Regions from separate parts of the Pseudomonas sp. Os17 genome, predicted to be linked through region 1. Evidence: riboswitches for the same ligand, from Rfam matches in the RefSeq annotation. Region 1 holds a riboswitch; each other region holds the start of a gene.
The links. A riboswitch is a leader RNA that binds a small molecule or an ion and turns the genes downstream of it on or off. The one in region 1 is predicted to bind cobalamin.
Positions count from the first base shown of each region.

Region 2: it holds a riboswitch for cobalamin, as region 1 does, so the genes downstream of both, POS17_RS10980 (TonB-dependent receptor plug domain-containing protein) here and cobO (cob(I)yrinic acid a,c-diamide adenosyltransferase) in region 1, are expected to answer to the same signal.
Region 3: it holds a riboswitch for cobalamin, as region 1 does, so the genes downstream of both, POS17_RS18755 (CbtB domain-containing protein) here and cobO (cob(I)yrinic acid a,c-diamide adenosyltransferase) in region 1, are expected to answer to the same signal.

Region 1 is NZ_AP014627.1:5,076,249-5,081,445, forward strand. Features, by position in the region: gene cbiB (adenosylcobinamide-phosphate synthase CbiB) at 1-254, opposite strand, end outside; gene bluB (5,6-dimethylbenzimidazole synthase) at 251-901, opposite strand; gene POS17_RS22175 (cobyrinate a,c-diamide synthase) at 894-2,216, opposite strand; gene cobO (cob(I)yrinic acid a,c-diamide adenosyltransferase) at 2,227-2,838, opposite strand; cobalamin riboswitch at 2,919-3,151, opposite strand; gene POS17_RS22185 (hypothetical protein) at 3,319-3,900, shown strand; gene POS17_RS22190 (PQQ-dependent sugar dehydrogenase) at 3,971-5,197, shown strand, end outside.
Region 2 is NZ_AP014627.1:2,433,377-2,438,573, forward strand. Features, by position in the region: gene POS17_RS10970 (ABC transporter substrate-binding protein) at 1-284, opposite strand, end outside; gene POS17_RS10975 ((2Fe-2S) ferredoxin domain-containing protein) at 277-1,029, opposite strand; gene POS17_RS10980 (TonB-dependent receptor plug domain-containing protein) at 1,041-3,017, opposite strand; cobalamin riboswitch at 3,116-3,318, opposite strand; gene POS17_RS10985 (arginine N-succinyltransferase) at 3,373-4,413, opposite strand; gene POS17_RS10990 (arginine N-succinyltransferase) at 4,463-5,197, opposite strand, start outside.
Region 3 is NZ_AP014627.1:4,272,321-4,277,517, forward strand. Features, by position in the region: gene cobW (cobalamin biosynthesis protein CobW) at 1-474, opposite strand, end outside; cobalamin riboswitch at 573-784, opposite strand; cobalamin riboswitch at 858-1,089, shown strand; gene POS17_RS18755 (CbtB domain-containing protein) at 1,187-1,375, shown strand; gene POS17_RS18760 (CbtA family protein) at 1,387-2,088, shown strand; gene POS17_RS18765 (cobalamin biosynthesis protein) at 2,085-2,498, shown strand; gene cobM (precorrin-4 C(11)-methyltransferase) at 2,581-3,327, shown strand; gene nfuA (Fe-S biogenesis protein NfuA) at 3,502-4,086, opposite strand; gene POS17_RS18780 (fatty acid cis/trans isomerase) at 4,230-5,197, opposite strand, start outside.

The sequences.
Region 1 (5,197 bases):
TACAGCGCCAGGATCTCCACCAGCCAACCGATATAGGGCAGCCAGGACAGCGCGGTGGCCAACAGGGTCAGGGGCAGTACCGCCAGCACCCAGGCGCTGACGCCATGACTGCGCCAGCCCCGGCCCGCGGCGTTGAAACGTTGCTCGATACGATCCGCCATACGGCCGAAGGCCACCAGCGGATGCCAGCGCTTGGGTTCGCCCAGCAGCGCGTCCAGCGCCACGGCGGCGACACTCAGCAACGCCACGCTCATTGACTCACTCCCCAGTAATTCTCATACAGCAACTCACTCAATGGCCGGGGCTGCGCCCAGCCCTGCAGCGCCAGCATCGGCGCCGGATAGAACTCGGTAACCGGTCCCAGGCACAGCACCGCCAGGGGCTTGGCACCGGCGGGCAACCCCAGCAGGTCGGCCAGGGCCTGGGGCTCGAACAGCGACACCCAGCCCATGCCCAGACCTTCGCTGCGCGCCGCCAGCCAGAGGTTCTGAATGGCACAGGACAGCGAGGCCAGGTCCATTTCCGGCAGGGTCCGCCGGCCGAAGACATGCCGCTCGCGGCCATCCATCAGGGCCGCCACCAGCACCTCGGCACAGTCATGGATGCCTTCGACCTTAAGCTGCATGAACTCATCGGAACGCTCGCCCAGCGCCTCGGCGGTGCGCACCCGCTCCTCCTCCACCAACTGCTGGATACGCCCGCGCAACGGGCGATCGCTGATGCGGATAAAACGCCAGGGCTGCATCAGCCCCACGCTGGGCGCCTGATGCGCCGCCTCCAGCAAACGGCGCAGCAACTCGGGCTCGACACTACCGCCGGCGAAATGCCGCATGTCCCGGCGTTCGGCGATGGCGCGATACACGGCCTCACGCTCCGCCGCAGAAAATCCCTGCTCACTCACCGCTCACACTCCCTGCAGGAGATGGAGCGAACAACGCCGCTACCGCTGCCGGATTGGACGGAAAGTAGAAATGCACGTAAGAAGCGGTCATCCGCCCGTCGCGATACACCGCCTCTGCCCCCCGCCCACCGTTGGGACTGATGCCACGGGCAATCGGCTCAAGGGCGGTCGTGGTCAGGGAGTGATGGTAGGTATGGCCACGCAAGCCGCCCTCCGGCAACTCCACGGCCTGCAAGGCCAGGGCGGCCAGACGCTTCTGCATCACCGCCGCGCCGGGCAGCAGCCCCAGCAGCTCGGCGCACCGGCCTTCGACGTCGGTCAGGGAGTCGAGCAGGTACAGCATGCCGCCACACTCGGCCAGCAATGGCTTGCCCGCACCATGGTGGGCACGAATCGCGTCGAGCATGGCGCGGTTCTGCGCCAGGGCCTGGTGGTGCAACTCTGGGTAGCCACCGGGCAGGTACAGGCTGTCCGCCTCCGGCAACTGCGTGTCATGGATAGGGGAGAAGAAATGCAACTGCGCCCCCATGGCCCGCAACAGATCGAGGCTGGCACCGTAGGTGAAGGCAAACGCCTCGTCGCGGGCCACGGCGATGCGCACCCCCTCCAGCAAGGGCGCGCAGGCCACTGGCGCTGGCGCGGCAAAACTCACCGCAGGCGGCAGCTCCACCTGGCAGCTGCTGGCCAACGCCTCGGCGGCGGCATCCAGGCGCAGGTCGAGATCGTTCAGTTCACGAGCCTGCACCAGCCCCAGGTGCCGGCTGGGCAGTTCGATATCGGTTTCCCGGGACAGGGCGCCGTACCAGCGCAAGCCTTCGGTGAGGCTGCCTTCGAGCAACTGCGCGTGGCGCAAGGTGCCGACCCGGTTGGCCAGCACCCCGGCGAACGGCAGGTCCGGCTGGTAACGGGCCAAGCCCAGGGCCAGCGCCCCGAAGGTCTGGGCCATGGCGGTGCCATCGATCACTGCGAGCACCGGCACCCCGAAATGCCGTGCCAGATCGGCACTGGAGGGGGTGCCGTCGAACAGCCCCATGACCCCTTCGATCAGGATCAGGTCGGCGTCAGCCGCGGCTTCCCAGAGCAAGCGCCGGCTTTCCTGCTCGCCCACCATCCACATGTCCAGCTGGTACACCGGAGCGCCGCTGGCGCGTTCGAGAATCATCGGGTCGAGAAAGTCCGGACCGCATTTGAACACCCGTACCTTGCGCCCCTGATTGCGGTGCAGGCGAGCCAGGGCGGCGGTCACGGTGGTCTTGCCCTGGCCGGAAGCCGGTGCGGCAATCAATACCGCCGGGCAATGACGAACATCGGTCATGAAGTCACACTCACAGCTCAACACCTTTCTGCGCCTTGATGCCGGCCTGGAAGGCATGCTTGACCATGCCCATTTCGGTGACGGTATCCGCCAGTTCGATCAGCTCCGGCTTGGCCCCGCGACCGGTCACCACCACATGCTGCATGGGCGGACGGGCCTGCAGGTCGCTGAGCACCTGGTCCAGATCCAGGTAACCGTGCTTGAGGGCGATGTTCAGCTCGTCGAGTACAACAAGACCAATCTCCGGGTCGCTCAGCAGTTCTCTGGATACCGCCCAGGCCGCTTCGGCCGCGGCGATATCGCGCTGGCGATCCTGGGTTTCCCAGGTAAAGCCCTCGCCCATCACATGAAAGCGCACCTGCTCCGGAAAACGCCGGAAGAACAGCTCTTCGCCGGTGCTGTTACGACCCTTGATGAACTGCACCACGCCGCACTGCATGCCGTGGCCCATGGACCGCGCCAACATGCCGAAAGCCGAACTGCTCTTGCCCTTGCCATTGCCGGTCAGCACCAGCAACAGGCCACATTCGTTGGGCGAGTTGGCGATGCGCTCATCGATCACGGCTTTCTTGCGCAACATGCGCGCCACATGGCGCTCGTCACGATCGGGGGATTCACTCATGGGGCAGCTCTCCGTTGGGGCTGGGGAACGGCGGGCAGGAAAAGGAATAGACGGCGCAAGCCTGGCATCGCCCACCGTGATGCCGTTGGATGGATCAGGCCGGTCTCCGGGCTCATGAGGGGCATTGCTGCCTGACTGCGCGCCTTCCCATGTCGTGGACACAGTGGCATCTGGCGCAGCCTTGACTCATCTACCGTTGCGGGGGCAGCGCCGGAATCGTCGCCATGTCCATCGCTGGAACAGGCCCTGACCGGCTTCCCTGTTTCACTCTGTCGACCAGCGGCCACAGAGCACCTGAAACAAGTCGCGAAGGTTAGAGGGTTGGGGGTGGAGCGTCAATTAAAGCCAGGCGTCGCTTGGCACACAAAACTGCACCGCATCAACAAACTGGCGCCAATCTTGTGCCACACTCAGCGAGTTGATATCAAATAGCCATAACTCAACCCACCCACCGCCAGACAACAATAAGGACGGACCCCGATGCAAGGCATGATCATCAGCAATCCAAAGCTGGAATTCCTGCGCCCGATGCTGGAACGCTGGTTTGATTGCATTGACCGCTACAACGCTGTTCGTGGCGACAGCGAAACCCCTTACTGGTTCGACGAGCAGGCCAACCTGGGATTGCTTTCCGCCGCCGCCTGGATGGCGGAGATGGTCAGCCTCGAACACAGCCCCAGCAAAAAGCAGCAGGAAGAAGGCGCCCGCAACGCACGCACCGATCTGTACCTGGCCACCCGGGAAGAACGCGCCTACATTCAGGCCACCCAGCGCTGGCCCCAGGTCAACGGCCTGCACCTGACCCAGGCCTTGCTCGACATTGCCGGTGACGCGAGAAAGATCAGCTACCCCGGCGACCTGCGGCTCGGCTGCCTGTTTGTCAGCCCGCAGAAGGCTCAGCACAGCGCCACCCCGGAAGAACTCCAGGACATGCTCGACGAACTGCAAAAGGAACACTGCTGCGCGGTGGCCTGGTACTTTCCCTACGCCTATCGCAAGCTGCACAACGAGGCCGGCCTCTACCATCCCGGGGTCGCCGCACTGTTCAAGGAAGCCCGCTGATCAGGCGGAACCATACGCCGGCTATGCTCCTCTATGACTAGGACGTCCGTGCATTCATAGGGAAATCAGCATGCTCAAGTCTCGACACGCTTTGCTTATCGCGATCGCCGCCGGCCTTACGGCCTGTGGCGAAACCTCCAGCCTGCAAGTTTCCGACGGCACCGGCCCAACCCCCAAGCTGCCGGAGCCCAACCCGACGCTGATCCCCACGGTGAACATCGCCCCGGCGATTGGCTGGCCCAAGGGCAGCAAGCCATTGGCGGCAGCCGGCACCCAGGTCAATGCCTTCGCCGAAGGCCTCGATCATCCACGCTGGCTCTATGTCCTGCCCAACGGCGACGTACTGGTGGCGGAAACCAATGCACCGCCCAAACCCGATGACAGCCGGGGCATTCGCGGCTGGATCGCCGGAAAAATCATGGGCCGCGCCGGCGCTGCGGTGCCCAGCGCCAACCGCATTACCCTGCTAAGGGATCAGGATCACGACGGCGTGGCCGAAACCCGCAGCGTGCTCCTGGACAACCTGAACTCGCCGTTCGGCATGACCCTGGTCGGCAATGACCTGTATGTGGCGGACACCGACAAATTGCTGCGCTTTCCATACCAGGCCGGCGACACCCGGATCACCGCAGCCGGCACCAAGGTCGTCGATCTGCCCGGCGGCACGCTCAATCACCACTGGACCAAGAACGTCATCGCCAGCCCGGACGGGAGCAAGCTCTACGTCACCGTCGGCTCCAACAGCAACGTCGGGGAAAATGGCCTGGACCAGGAGCAAGGCCGCGCCGCGATCTGGGAGGTGGATCGGAACAGCGGACAGCACCGCCTGTTCGCCACCGGCTTGCGCAATCCCAACGGCTTGGCCTGGGAGCCGGTCAGCGGGGCGCTATGGACCGCGGTGAACGAGCGCGACGAGATCGGCAGCGACCTGGTGCCGGACTACATCACCTCGGTCAAGGACGGCGCCTTCTACGGCTGGCCCTTCAGCTACTACGGGCAGCATGTGGATGTCCGGGTCAAACCGCAGAACCTCGACCTGGTGAGCAAGGCCATCGCCCCGGACTACGCCGTCGGCCCGCACACAGCCTCTCTGGGGCTGACCTTCGCCCAAGGCAGCAAGCTCCCCGCTCCATTCACCGAAGGCGCCTTCATCGGTCAGCATGGCTCGTGGAACCGCAAGCCCCATAGCGGCTACAAAGTCATCTTCGTCCCCTTCAGCGCCGGCAAGCCCCAGGGGCCGCCCGTGGACGTGCTCAGCGGCTTTCTCAGCGCCGATGAGAAGGCTTACGGACGCCCG
Region 2 (5,197 bases), 2.6 Mb from region 1:
AGCACCTCTGCCGAGGGATATTGCCGGGCGATCACCGGTATGCCGTGGTAGTGCCCGTCGGCGCCGGCATCGTCGTCCAGGTAGGCCACGCCGATCAGCGACGGCCCGGCGCCCAGGGCCAGCAGCAGGTCGGCGCTGTGCTGGTTGAGGGCGACGATGCGTTGGGGCGGCGCGGCGATCTCCCAGCGCTGGCCGCAGTTTTCATAGGGGGTCGCCAGGGCTGGCGTGCCGGCCAGACCGAGCAGGAGGCCGAGCAGCGGGGCGATGGTGGTCGTTCTAGGCATCTGTCGCGCCTGCGTAAGGCGAGGGAATCAGCAGGTCCGCCACCGGCGCGCCTGCCAGTAGGTGTTCCTGCACCAGGCGCAGCACCTGGGCGTCATCGGCGACCCGGTACCAGCAGCCATCCGGGTGCACCGTCAACACTGGCCCCAGGTTGCAGGGGAACTGGCAGGCGGTACGGGTCAGCAGCACGCCACCGGGTGTCTCCATGTGCTCCAGGCGCAGCAGTTCTCGGCGCAGGGTTTTCCATAACGCCAGGGCGCCGCGCCGCACGCAGCGCGGGCCGGTGCAGAGGAACACCTGGCGGGCATGGGGCGGCACCCGCGACCAGTCCGGGTCGCTGGGCACCGCGTTGACCTTGTCGCAGGGCAGATGGCGCTCGCGCTGGTCGATGCTGGCGCAGGCCAGGGCCGCGTCCAGGCCGCGGCGGCCCAGGGCCTGGGCGGTGACCCACAGTTGCGGCGCTTGCGGGTGGGCGCGGGCCAGGCGCCCCAGTTCGTCGCGCAGCCAATCCAGGTAGGCGCTGTCGGAGCTGGGCTCCAGGTCCACCACCAGCAGCGCCGCGCCGTTCTCGTGCAAGGGCTCGTCAATGGCGGCCCAGAGGCTGTCGAAGCCGTCCAGGGTGTCGATCACCCGGGTGCCGGCGTCAATGCCCCGCAGCAGCGCAAGCTCGCGGCGAAACGCCTCGCCCAGGGCCCCGCTGTTCAGGCCGGGGCCGACGAACAGCACGCGTTGATAATCCTTGTGCATGGTCGTCGTCCTCAGAAGCGGTAGGTGTAGCGCAGCTCGGTGGTCAAGGGGCGCCCCAGGTTATCCACCCGCGGGTTGTTGCTGGCGATGCTGGTGCTGTAGTCGCGGTCGAAGAGGTTTTCCACCAGCAGGCTCAGGCGATGCTGCTGGGCCGGGTCGAGGTAGCGATAGGCATCGGCGTCGACCACCGAGTAGTGGCCGTAGTCGATCTGCTTAGGGCTGTCGATCTGGCCGATGTAGCGGATTGCCCCGCCCACGCCCCACATACGGTCCAGGGACTCGAAGCCCAGCCGCGAGCGGGCAAAGAAGCCGGGGATGTTGCTCAGGGTCACGCCGTTGCGCGACTGAACCAGGTTGCGGGTCATGTCCGCCGAGAGGGTCCATTGCGGGCTGAACTGCCAGCGCCCATCGACCTCGATGCCGCGGACCTTGATCCGTCCGTCGCCATTGACCCAGTCGATGCCGTCGAGGGCGATCAGGTCGTCGATCTTGCGCTGGAACAGCGTGCCGCTGGCGTTGAAGTCGCCGGCCAGCAGGCTGCCCTTGTAGTCCAGGCCCAGCTCGGCATTCACGCTCTTTTCCGGCTTGAGCTGGCGGTTGCCCTTTTCATCCTCCTCATTGGCGAACAGTTGCTCGGCGTTGGGCAGCTTGAAGGCACTGCCGAACTGGCCGCGCAGTTGCCAGTGGGGTGAGAGGTCATACAGCGAGGTGAGCATGCCCACCGTGGCGCTTTCGCCGCCGCTGATCTTCTCGTGCCGCACGCCGATGCTCGGGTGCCAGTCGGGCAGGGCTGCCACGACCGGGCGCAACTGGGCGTAGAGGGCGTTGGCCTGGGCGCTGTTGTCGTCGATCTTGAGCACGTCGTCCTGGCCCTTGAACCACTGGTTGTCGCTGCCGAACACCAGCACATGGCCGCCGTCCAGTTCGGCCTTGCCCTCGGCCTGCAGACCCCAGTCGGTGAAGCCCCAGTAGTCGTTGTGGTTGATCACCTGGGTGGCGCCGCTGGTGGTGCTGTTGATGCGGGTGTAGCGGGTGTCCCAGTCGTTGACGTGGCCTTTGACGAAGTAGCTGAAGCGCTGGTCCAGGCGCTGCTCGAAGGTCGCGGTGGCGATCTGCTGGATGCGGTCGTTGGTGGTCTTCTTGTTGTTCAGCGGGCGGGCGAAATCCAGGTTGGCGTCGCTGTACTGGTAGAACAGCTCCAGCCGCGAGTCGTCGGCAAAGCCCTGGATCGCCTTGGCGCCGAAGGTGGTCACTTCATAGCCGCGTTTCTTGTCCCGGGTGCTGGGGCTGTAGGCGCTGTTGCGAAATGGCTGGTAGCCGTCGGAGACGTTGTGGCTGACATAGGCCAAGAGGCCCAGGTCGCCCAGGCCGTTGCTGACGATGCGTTCGGCGCGGGCATCGCCGCTTCTGCCCATGAAGCTGTCCAGGCCCAGGTTGACCTCGCCGGAGACGTCGCGGGTCTGCGGGCTGCGGGTGACGATGTTGATCACCCCGGACACCGCCTGGGTGCCGAACAGCAGGCTCTGGCCGCCCTTGAGCACCTCGATGCGCTCGATGGCGTTGGCCGGCAGGGTGTCCAAGTACAGGCCGCCGTACAGGCGGTTGTTCAGGCGCACGCCGTCCAGCAGGATCAGGGTGTCGTCGTTGCGCCCCCCCAGCAGGGAATAGGTGCCGTAGTCGAACGGGCCATTCTTGGGCGCCACGTATAGCCCGGGCACGTACATCTGCAGGACCCGGGTGATGTCGCTGCTGGGGCCGGCGCGTTCGATCTGCTGGCGATCGATGATCTCCAGCTTGCTGCCGTAGCGGGCCATTTCAGCCACGGCGGTGGACTCCACCGAAGGGGCAGAAATCGACTGCGGCTCCAGTGTCAGCGGCGTGTCGTCCGCCAGCAGCAGGGGGCTGAACAGGCAGCCGAGCAAGGCGCCGCATGGCGTGCGGCGACGCGTGGCCAAGGGGCGCACGCGGAAGGTGTCAGGTGTTGTCATTTTTGGTCTTCTCGAAAGTGTCTTCGGGAAGCACGCAGGAGAAGGTATCGGCCACGGGCACGCGACCTTACCGGCCCATGCCCGCCCACCGCAGGATTGCCAAACACAGGTTTCAGGCCGGTCTCCGGGCTGACGAGTGTGGCGGCATTCGCCTTCCCATACCTTGGGTACAGTGGCGTGTTGAATGCAGCACTCGCTTACCGTTGCGGGGGCAGCACCGGACTAGCCCTGAAGGGGCGCACCGGTTTCCCGTTTCACCTCATGCACGGCGGCATGAGGCACCTGAAACTGGACGGCATGTTACGCAGCAAAGCGGCGAGCTCCAAGCGGCAAGCTGCAAGATAAAAGCTGCGATCTAGAAGCTGTTGCTTGGAGCTTGCCGCTTGGAGCTTGCAGCTTGCACCGCCCTGACGGTGTCGCCGGGCTGCAATTGCAGGCGCTTGGCGGTCAGGCGGTCCACCAGCAGGCAACCGGACACCAGACGCCCGGGAGCGGCGGTGATGCGGCAGTTCTCCAGGCGCCGGTTGTGGATCAGCCACATCGGCGCCTGCGCGTCCGGAGTGCCCACCAGCAGGGGCAGGGTCTGGCTTTCACGCACGCTGCGGATCTTCGTCACCTCGGCCTCGATCAGCGGCCCGCCGTCGAAGATGTCGATGCAGCCCTGATGGTTGAAGCCTTCGTCCCGCAGGATGCTCACCGCCTGTTCGGTGCTGTGGTGGGCCTGGCCGATGGCGGCCTGGGCGTCGGGGCTGAGCAGGCAGGTGTACAGCGGCTGGCGCGGCATGAGTTCGGAGATGAAGGACTTGCCGCCCTGGCTGGACAGGCGATTGGCCTGCTGGAAGTCCATCTTGAAGAAGTGCCGCCCCAGGCTGTCCCAGAACGGCGAACGGCCCTGGCTGTCGAGCTGGCCCCGCAGCTCGGCCACCAGTTTGTCGCCGAACAGCTGCGGGTATTCGGCGACGAACAGCAGGCGCGCGGTGGACAGCAGGCGCCCGGTGTAGCCCTGGCGCTGGTCGTGGCGCAGGTACAGCGAGCAGAGCAGGGATTGCCCGGTCATCTCGTTGCACAGGAACAGGGTCGGAATCTCTTTGTCGATGCCCAGCTCCGGGGCGCGGCCGCGGGTGATGCCCAGCCGATAGTTGTAGCTGGGCTCGCGCAGGCCGATGGCGCCGCTCAGGGCACAGACGCCGATCACTTGCTGGTCGTCGTCCTCGAGCACGAACAGGTAGTCGGCATCGGCCCGTTCCACCTGGTTGGCGAAGGTGCGCTGGGCCCAGCGCAGCCGATGAGCCAGGCGCTCGGGATCGGTGGAGAGGTTGTTCAACTCGCGACAGCTGCCCTGCAGCAGCTTCAGCAGCGCTTGCAGATCGCTGACGCGCACCGGACGGACGATCATGGCACCGCTCCTTGGCGCTGCCGGGGGCAGCGGTAAAACCGGGGTCGGCTCATAACGCCACCCCGCGCACCGGCTCGCCCGGTGTCAATTGCAGGGCCTGGAACATCGAGTGATCCAGGCCGACCACGTCGCCTGGGGCTTCGTCGAGGGGCACGACAATCGCGCGAAAGCCCTGCAGCCGGTCGTTGCTCAGCAGCCAGTAGCGGCCCTGGCCGCTCTGCGGGCTCAGGTAACTGACCGCGACCCGGCTCTGAATGATCGAGCGTAGCTGGTTGTTGCGGGCCTGCAGGGTCGGGCCGGCATCGAACAGGTCGACGTACTGGGTGGGCGCGAAGCCTTCGTCGACGAGGATGTCGCAGGCCTCCCGGGCTGCTGGGTGAATGCGTCCGATGCAGTCCTGGGCCGGCTGCGGCAGCATCGGGATGTACAGCGGGTACTGGGGCATGAGTTCGGCGAGAAAGCCGCGGCCCTGCAAGGCGCACAGGCGTTCGGCCTCGACATAGGGCAGGTCGAAGAAGTGTTGGCCCACCGCTGCCCAGAAGGGCGATTGGCCGGCGGCGTCGCTGTAGCCGACGATCTCGCTGATGCAACTGTCGGCAAAGCGCCAGGGATGCGCGGCGATGAACAGCAGGCGCGCGCGGGAGGTCAGTTGCGCCTGGGGCGTGCCCGCCAGCGCCGGATCGACATGGAAGCTGCGCAGCAGGGTCTGTTCACTGAGGTCCTGGCACAGCGACAGGGTCGGCACGGCGTGTTCGATGTTCAGCTCTCGCGAGCTGCTGATGAA
Region 3 (5,197 bases), 800 kb from region 1:
GCGCTGGGCGTCCACTTGGTCGGGGAACGCGGCGAAGGTGCCGGCGGCCACGGCCGGGCTGTCGACCACGGTGATCACCGCGTCGACGGTGCAGGCGCTGCGGATTTCCGGCCACTGGAAGGCCTGGACCAGGGGCTTGGGCAGGGCCAGGCCGGAGGTTTCGATGAGGATGTGGTCCAGGTCGCCACGGCGCGCCACCAGTTCGCGCATCACCGGGAAGAACTCTTCCTGCACGGTGCAGCACAGGCAGCCGTTGGCCAGCTCGTAGACCCGGCCGCTGGCCTCTTCTTCAGTGCACCCGATGGCGCATTGCTTGAGGATTTCACCGTCGATGCCCAGCTCGCCGAACTCGTTGACGATCACCGCGATGCGCCGGCCCTGGGCGTTGTCCAGCATGTGCCGCAGCAAGGTGGTCTTACCCGAGCCAAGGAAGCCGGTGACGATGGTGACGGGAAGTTTGGCCAGTGTTTTCATCGGATGCCCCTTGGCAAAGGTGGCGGGCATACGGGACGAGAGCCACAGCGCAGAGGCGCGCGGAGATTTCGCCACCGGATCACCCCGCCCGGTTGTAGTGAGAATCTGGGATCGAGGCAGGTCTCCTGGCTGAGGGCTTGCCAGTCGTCGGACCGGCGGTTGCTGCGCCTTCCCGCCGGCGTTCTGGACGCGCAGGCAGTGGCCTTGCAGAAACGAAACCCTTCACAGTTGCGGGGGCAGCCGCGGCATCGACCGCGTTCCCTTCTTAGCTTCGACCGCTGGCCGAAGAACCTCGAACGCGCAAGGCTACGCAGAGCGCGGGGGACGGTCAATCGGCAATGCAGCGCCTCGCGCAATTGACGGCATCACCCCGCCCATGATTTGCTACGCGCCTTGTTACGGGTGCCCTTCACAGGGTGAAACGGGAAACCGGTGAATCACGTGCTTAACTAAAAAGCCGTGACCAGTCCGGTGCTGCCCCCGCAACGGTAAGCGAGCGAAGTGTCAGATCCACTGTGCCATGGCATGGGAAGGTGACACTTGCCGGCACGGTACGACATCAGTCGCCCCCTGCCCCTCGCGAGCCCGGAGACCGGCCCGCAACACACACATAACAAACCCGCGGTGGGCGGGCGCTGTTGCAAACCCTGCGTGCTCCTCACGCGGGGTTTTCCTGCGCTCCTCCCCCGCCGACACTCCAAAGGGAAGCGCCATGTCGATCATCAGCAGCACCAGCCATTCCGCCAGCAGCACCTCCACCCTGAGCCAGCGCCTGGTGGCCGCCATCGGCGCGTCGCTGCTGGGCGCCTGCCTGGTGTATTTCGCCGGTTTCTCCCATATCGAAGCGGTGCACAACGCCGCCCACGACACCCGTCACAGCGCCGCCTTCCCTTGCCACTGAGACCTGCCGACATGATCAAGCGTATTGCGCAAACCGCAGGGTTCACCGGGCTGCTGGCGGCCCTGCTGCTGACCCTGCTGCAAAGCTTGTGGGTCGCTCCGCTGATCCTGCAGGCGGAAACCTATGAACAGGCCCCGGCCGCCCAAACTCATGAACACGCCGCCGGCGCCATGGCCGCGCACAGCCACGATGCCGAGGCCTGGGAGCCGGAAGACGGCTGGCAGCGCACCCTGTCCACCACCGGCGGCAACCTGGTAGTGGCGGTCGGCTTCGCCCTGATGCTGGCCGGGCTCTACACCCTGCGCGCGCCCAACCGTGCCTCGCAAGGCCTGCTCTGGGGTCTGGCCGGGTATACGACCTTCTGCCTGGCCCCCACTCTGGGCCTGCCTCCGGAATTGCCGGGAACCGCAGCCGCCGACCTGGTGCAGCGCCAGGTGTGGTGGATCGGCGCTGCCGCTTCTACTGCCGTGGGCCTTGCCCTGATCGCGTTCGCCGGCCACTGGCTGCTGAAACTGCTGGGCGTGGCGATTATCGCCGTGCCCCACGTGATCGGCGCGCCCCAACCTGAAGTGCACTCGATGCTGGCGCCAGAAGCCCTGGAAGCACAGTTCAAGATTGCCTCGCAGCTGACCAATGCCGCCTTCTGGCTGGCCCTGGGCCTGATCAGCGCCTGGCTGTTCCGGCGCAAGAACGCGGACCTGTACCCGGCATGATCGAAAGGCGCGCGGCGCCGGCCCTGGTGGTCGGCCTGGGGTGCCAGAAGGGCTGCCCGGTGACCACGCTGCGCGCCCTGCTTGAGCAGGTGCTGCAAGCCCACGGCCTGGAGAGCGGGCAACTCCTGGCCCTGGCCAGCATCGACTTGAAGCGCAGCGAGCCCGGCCTGCTGCAACTGGCGGATCAACTGGCCCTGCCGCTGACCTGCTTCAGCAGCAGTCAACTGGCGCCTTTCGCCTCGCGCCTGAGCCACCGCTCGCAGATCGCCTTTGAACACAGCGGCTGCTACGGCGTTGCCGAAAGCGCCGCCCTGGCCCTGGCCGAACAGTTGCACCCCGGCCCGGCCCGGCTGTTGATCCCCCGCCAGAAATACGCCCAGGCCACCCTGGCATTGGCCGCCAGCCGGTAGACTGGCCGACAATTCCCCGTCGCGAACATGAACATCGTTCATCTGCGACCCTGTTCCCGCCCTTTTTTCACAGGAGACAGCCATGACTGTCTATTTCATCGGTGCCGGCCCCGGCGACCCGGAGCTGATTACCGTCAAGGGCCAGCGCCTGATCCATCGCTGCCCGGTGATCATCTACGCCGGCTCGCTGGTGCCCGCGGCCGTCCTCGAAGGTCACAGCGCGGACCGGGTGATCAACAGTGCCGAACTGCACCTGGAACAGATCATCGAGGCCATCAGGCACGCGCACGACCAGGGCCAGGATGTGGCCCGGGTGCATTCCGGCGACCCGAGCCTGTACGGCGCCATCGGCGAACAGATTCGCTGCCTGCGGGAGCTGGGCATTCCCTACGAGATCGTCCCCGGCGTCACCGCCACTGCCGCCTGCGCCGCCTTGCTGGGGGCCGAATTGACCCTGCCGGATGTGTCCCAGAGCGTGATCCTGACCCGCTATGCGGACAAGACCGCCATGCCCGCCGGTGAAGACTTCGCCAGCCTCGCGGCCCATGGCGCCACCATGGCGATTCACCTGGGGGTCAACCACCTGGAGAAGATAGTCACCGAGCTGCTGCCCCATTACGGCGCCGACTGCCCGATTGCCGTGGTACACCGGGCCACCTGGCCGGACCAGGACTGGGTCCTGGGCACCCTGACGGACATTGCCGAGAAGGTTGCGGCCAAGGGCTTCCGGCGCACGGCGCTGATTCTGGTGGGCCGGGTGCTGGCCACGGACGTGTTCAGCGAGTCATCGCTGTACCGCGCCGGACACGCGCATCTCTATCGCCCCTGACCCCTTTGCGGGAACTGGCTTGCCAGCAAAGGCGATCTCGGCATTGGCACAAGGCTTGAGGGCCCTTTCGCCGGCAAGCCGGCTCCTACGAAGGCTTATTTCGGGAGGAGCTGGTTTGCGGGCATAAAAAAACGGCGCTCACGGGGCGCCGTTTTTTTGTTCGCAGCGAACGCCTTAGTAGTAGGCGTTTTCTTTCTGCGTGTGGTCGGTGACATCACGTACGCCCTTGAGCTCGGGGATGCGCTCGAGCAGGGTGCGCTCGATGCCTTCCTTCAAGGTCACGTCGGCCTGGCCGCAGCCCTGGCAACCGCCACCGAATTGCAGCACGGCGATGCCGTCGTCCACCACGTCGATCAGGCTGACCTGGCCGCCGTGACTGGCCAGCCCCGGGTTGATCTCGGTTTGCAGGTAGTAGTTGATGCGCTCGTTGATCGGGCTGTCGGCGTTGACCATCGGCACCTTGGCGTTGGGCGCCTTGATGGTCAGCTGGCCACCCATGCGGTCGGTGGCGTAGTCGACCACCGCGTCATCGAGAAAGCCTTCGCTGAAGGCGTCGATGTAGGCGGTGAAGCTTTTCAGGCCCAGGGCCTTGTCTTCGGGTTTCTCTTCGCCCGGCTTGCAATAGGCGATGCAGGTCTCGGCGTACTGAGTCCCTGGCTGGGTGATGAAGATGCGGATGCCAATCCCCGGGGTGTTCTGCTTGGACAGCAGATCAGCCAGATAATCGTGGGCGGCGTCGGTAATGGTTATGGCGCTCATGGTGGTTCCTCGCAGACGTGGGCGCAGTTTACGCCAATCGACGCCGCTGACAAAGTCCTAGTATTTTTGTCGGGATAGACCTTGGTATAGGTCACCCCCGGGGCCCGCCAGCGGGCGTCCCGAGGGCCGATCACGGCGCTATGTCAGAGGTTTTCGTAACGGTTCATGTCCATGACCCCGGCTTCCAGCGGATCGACTTCCTGCAGGTAGCGGGTCTGATCGTGAAAGTACTGCCAGAACTGCGGGTGACTGCGCCGGATACCCCAGCGCTCGACCACCCTGTCGAAACTTGCGCCATCCCGGACCGCCTGCATCGCCTCGACAAAGGCCGGCACCTGGTCGGCCGGAACGTTGAAGATGAAGTTCGGGTAACTGCTGAGAATGCCCGGGAAAATCGTCAAGGTGTCCAGCCCCGGCTGATAACGCAGGGATTCGCCGAGCATAAAGGCCACGTTACTGTGGGCGCGGTTGCGCAGCATGCTGTAGAACTCGCGCTTGCCACTGGCGGTCTGGACACGCAGCAACGTCGCCTCGGGCAGTTGCTCGATGACCTTGAGCCCCGCCGCCGGACGCGATGCCAGGCGACTCAGGGCCTGCTCGGCGTCCTGCAGCGCCGGGTCGATGTTCGGGCGCGAACAGTAGGCGCCGTTGCAGCGGTTGATCGGGTCCGGCTTGGCATTGAGCTCGCCATAGCGAGTCAGCAACTGGTTGACGAAGTCCTTTTTCGGGCCTTGGGGGTCGAGCTTCAGCGCGCTGCGCTTGTCGTCGTCGATGGACTCGTAATCCAGCCACATCTTGAACTTGCCGCTGTTCTGGTACCAATCGTCGAGGAAGTCCTCACGGCTGCCGGCCGGCATCAGACGCAGGAAGTTCTGCTCGGCGCCGTTGCGGATCAGGTCGAAATACAGCCGGGTCTGGGCCTGGTGGGAGACGTTGCCGAACACGTCGAAGTTCACTGCCAACTGATAGTAGGTGCGCTCCAGCAACGGGTAGTCGAACAGCCACATCGTCTGCGGCACTTCGCCGATCAGGCCCTTGGTCACCGAGGCGCTGTCGAAGTGGCGGAAGATGCTCAGCAGCGCGTTGTCGTTGCCGGCCCACAGGCTGGACC